Regions from separate parts of the Comamonas sp. Y33R10-2 genome, predicted to be linked through region 2. Evidence: predicted binding sites of a transcription regulator. Region 2 holds the regulator's gene; the other holds the start of a gene.
The links. The regulator FNR, encoded in region 2, switches genes on or off when oxygen is low (the NO sensors DNR and NnrR bind a similar motif). The targets are predictions, from matches to a motif close to TTGATNNNNATCAA.
Positions count from the first base shown of each region.

Region 1: KUF54_RS04605 (OmpW family protein) is a predicted target of FNR. The motif match lies at 1,088-1,101, and genes of this name have one in related genera.

Region 1 covers NZ_CP079925.1:1,017,277-1,019,479, forward strand. The annotation lists gene KUF54_RS04600 (DUF808 domain-containing protein) at 1-975, shown strand, start outside; gene KUF54_RS04605 (OmpW family protein) at 1,183-1,791, shown strand; gene KUF54_RS04610 (energy transducer TonB) at 1,961-2,203, opposite strand, start outside.
Region 2 covers NZ_CP079925.1:1,126,181-1,128,383, forward strand. The annotation lists gene KUF54_RS05100 (sulfite reductase subunit alpha) at 1-815, shown strand, start outside; gene fnr (fumarate/nitrate reduction transcriptional regulator Fnr) at 940-1,659, opposite strand; gene hemN (oxygen-independent coproporphyrinogen III oxidase) at 1,928-2,203, shown strand, end outside.

The DNA of each region.
Region 1 (2,203 bases), 110 kb from region 2:
GCAGCGATGCTCGATGACGTGGCCTTGATGACCAAGACCGCTGCAGGTAAGAGCACGGCGATGCTTGATGACGTGGCCATGCAGACCAAGGTGGCCATGCAGAAAACCGCCGGTGTGCTGGGCGACGATTTGGCGCTTAATGCTGAGCAGGTGACAGGCGTTAAAGCCAATAGAGAGTTGCCCGTAGTTTGGGCCGTGGCCAAAGGCTCGTTATGGAATAAGGCGGCCTTGGTGCCAGCGGCCTTGCTGATCAGCGCATTTGCCCCTTGGCTGATTACGCCGCTGCTCATGGTGGGTGGGGCTTTTCTGTGCTTTGAAGGCGTGGAAAAAATCTTGCACCTTTTCCACAAAAAGCAGGCACATGACGAAAAAGAGGCTGTGCATGATGCCAATGAGGCAACGCTAAAAGGCGTCGCACCCTCGTCGGTGCGTTCTGCACGTGATCAAGAGATGGACCCGGTAGCGTACGAAAAGCAAAAGGTCAGCGGCGCGATACGCACGGACTTTATTTTGTCCGCTGAAATCTTGGCTATTGCACTGGGCACGGTCTCTACCAAGCCTATTTGGGAGCAGGCCGCTGTGCTGGTTGCTGTGGCTTTGGCTATCACGATCTTCGTTTACGGCTTAGTGGCTGGCATTGTGCGTATGGATGATGTGGGCGCTTGGCTGATGGCCAAGAGCAGCAGCATTGCCAAAGCTGTGGGTCGTGGTTTGATTGCCTTCACTCCTTGGCTGATGCGCGGGCTGTCGATTGTGGGCACTGCCGCCATGTTTATGGTGGGCGGTAGCTTGCTGGTGCATGGCATCAAGCCGATTGAGCTCTGGGTGCAGCAGGTGCTGACACCCATGGGCGGCATTGTGGCCATGCTGGGCCCCGTGTTGGTGCACGTGGTGGTGGGCGCCATCATTGGTGGCGCAGTGGTGCTGTGCGTAGAGCTGTGGCGCAAGCTGCGCCCTGCAAAGGTGGCACATTAAAGTTAATAGCTAGCACCGCTGATGCAGCAACGGTTTGCGCTGAATCAGAAATCAAAGCGGGCGTGGCCATTGGGCAACGCCCGCTTTTTCTTTGGGTGAGTCGGTGGGCCGGTTGACTTGGGACAAACCCGGAAGTGGGCTGCTTTGTTTCAATCAATACCAAGGAACGCAAAAACTGCTTCCAGTGATTTACTCAAGGAAAAGCCCATGAAAAAGACTCTGATCGCGATCGCCGCCGCTGCCAGCGCATTGACTGCTGGCACTGCTTTTGCTCAATCCTTTGATGGCACAAGCCCGTGGCAAGTACGCGTGCGTGCTTTGCACCTTGATAGCGACAACGGCGGCGCTGCCGGTGCTGCTGGTGTGAGCATCAACAACAAGTGGATGCCTGAGCTGGATGTGTCGTACTTCTTTACGCCCAACATCGCTGCCGAGCTGGTGCTGAGCTACCCCCAAAAGCATGACGTGCGTTTGGGCGGCACCCATGTTGGCTCGCTCAAGCACCTGCCCCCCACCTTGCTGGCGCAGTATCACTTCACCAACTTTGGCGCATTCAAGCCTTATGTGGGTGCCGGTGTGAATTACACACGCTTCTCGAACGTAAATATTGCCGATGGCGCTGTGACCGTGAAGAAGAACAGCTTTGGCGGCGCGCTGCAGGTCGGCTTTGACTATAAGTTGGACAAAAATTGGTCGCTGAACTTCGACATCAAGAAGGTTTATCTGGGCACCAAGGTCACAGGCGCTGGTCTGGAAGGTGCCAAGTTCAAGGTTGACCCATGGTTGGTGGGTGTGGGCGTGGGCTATCGTTTCTGATAGGCCTGCTGTAAAGAGTTGCTTGTCTCTAGACCTTCTGCTGGAGACGAGTCGCACGCACCGCTTTGCCTGCGGTGCACTGAAGCCGGCTGGTTGTAAGGCTAGCTGACTTCAAAGTCTAGGGTGTTTATTTAGATCGGTATCTAGCGCTTGCGGGATACCGATTTTTTTATTCTGTGCGGAAGTTGAAACGCTGCGCTAAGCACACTGGCACAGCTTGGCCTTTGTAGTGGCTGACGGAGAACTTCCAGCGCCGAATGGCATCCACCGCGGCTTTGGCCAGCGTTGGGTTGGAGTCGGGCGATATCAAGTACTGATCGACCTTGCCTTGCGCCGAGACATTGATGACGATAGTCACGCGGCCCTCAGGCATCTCGCCGGATGTTTGCTGGGGGTAGTCTGGCAGGCGGGT
Region 2 (2,203 bases):
GAGAATCCGCTGCGCAGGACTCTGACGCTGACTGGTTGCAAACGCCAGCCAGCGTGCCGTTTGTGCTGGCGCAGCGCCGTTTGCTCAATCCCGGTAGTCAAGGCGGGGCGCTGTACCAGCTCGATTGGGTGCCGCAGGCGGGTGCGTTGCCGCATTGGGAATCTGGCGACCTGGTCTCGCTGTGCGTGCCCGCCGATCCTGAACGTGCGCGGGACTATTCCATCGCTTCTATCGTGGCTGACGGCAGCTTGCAGATGCTGGTGCGCCAAAGCGTGCGAGACGATGGCTCGCCCGGTTTGGCCTCTGACTGGCTATGCCGCGGCATAGCGCTGGGCGATGTGCAGGCGATAACGGTGCGCGCGCACAGCGGTTTTAGGCTGGGTGATAACGCACAACGGCCGCTGATTTTGATTGGCAATGGTTCGGGCCTTGCAGGCTTGCTCAGCCACATCAAAGCCCGCGTGCAGCAGGGCCGCAGCGACCAATGGTTGATGTTTGGCGAGCGCAGCCCTCTGCATGACGCGATATGTGCCGAGCAACTGGCCCAATGGGTGCAAGGCGGTCATCTGGCGCGACTGGATCAGGCTTGGTCGCGCAACAGTGATAGCGGCAAAGAATCGCACTATGTACAGGACTTGCTGCATATCCATGCCAATGAGCTGCTGCGCTGGGTGGAGCAGGGCGCGGCTATCTATGTTTGCGGAAGCTTAAATGGCATGGGTCAAGGGGTACACCAGACGCTGCAAGCCATTTTGGGCGAGGCCAAGGTCGATGCGTTGCTGGCCCAAGGTCGCTACCGCCGCGACGTCTACTGATTGGGGCGGGTACAGCTTGGCGGCTGTTGCCTCAGCCCGGTTTGAGAGCCGCCACCCAAGGCGGCTCATATTGACGGTGTAGCCGCTCTAAAGTGCAGACTCGGGTGGGTTTAGCGGCTCTTAATCACTGGCATTGCTGGCTGTTGACGATGCGCTTGAGCGCTTCGGTATCCAGAATGCGAACGTGGCGCTGCTTGACATCCAAAATGCCATCTTCGGCGAATTTGGAGAAGGTGCGGCTCACGGTCTCGAGCTTGAGTCCCAAGTAGCTGCCAATTTCTTCGCGCGTCATTCGCAGGACCAGCTCTGACTTGGAAAAACCACGGGCGGCCAGGCGTTGCACAAGGTTCAGCACGAATGCGGCGAGGCGCTCTTCAGCGCGCATGCTGCCCAGCAAGAGCATCACACCGTGCTCGCGCACGATTTCTCGGCTCATGACTTTGTGCACATGGTTTTGCAGGGCCGTGACTTCGCGGGAGAGTTGCTCGAGCTTGTCAAAAGGCATGACGCAAACTTCAGCGTCTTCCAGCGCCACCGCATCACAAGTGTGGTGGTCGTTGACGATGCCATCAAGCCCAATAATTTCGCCCGCCATTTGAAAGCCAGTGACTTGGTCGCGGCCATCTTCTGTTGCAACGCTGGTCTTGAAGAAGCCGGTGCGAATCGCGTACAGCGAGGTGAAATCTTCGCCGTTGCGAAACAGCAGTCCACCGCGCTTGATCTTGCGACGCGTGGCCACAATCTCATCAATGCGCTCCAGTTGCTCGTCGTCCAAGCCCATGGGCATGCACAGTTCGCGGAGGTTGCAGTTGGAGCAGGAGGCTTTGATGGTCTGAAGATTCATGGGCTTTAGCTACGGCACTGACAAACTCGGGTGAGAAAATCGCGCCGTTCATAGACCTCGTATTGGGTGATGAGATAGATCAAATTGTCGCAGCACTTGCCTTGATTTCTCTTGATTTTCATCAAGGACAGGGCGAAAGCCTTGGGGCACATTGTTCATATTCATTCAAAACCATGCGCTCCTGCCTCAAGGTGCTGATGTTTAAGGGCTCTGATGGCCTTGTTTTATCAGTCTTTAGTGAGGTGTGTGCGCGCACTGACGAGTAGTTATGACCGCTGTAACGCCCGAATTACTGAACCGCTTTGATATCCCTGGGCCGCGCTACACATCGTTCCCAACAGCCGACCGTTTTGTTGAGGCTTTTGGAGCTGAAGACTACATTTTGGCATTGGAGCAGCGAAAAGCACACACCGGTGCGCTTGCTTTGCCACTGTCCGTCTATGTGCATGTGCCATTTTGCGAGTCCCTTTGCTACTACTGCGCCTGCAACAAAATCGTGACCAAGCACCACGAAAAAGCGGCGGAATATTTGGACTATCTGGCG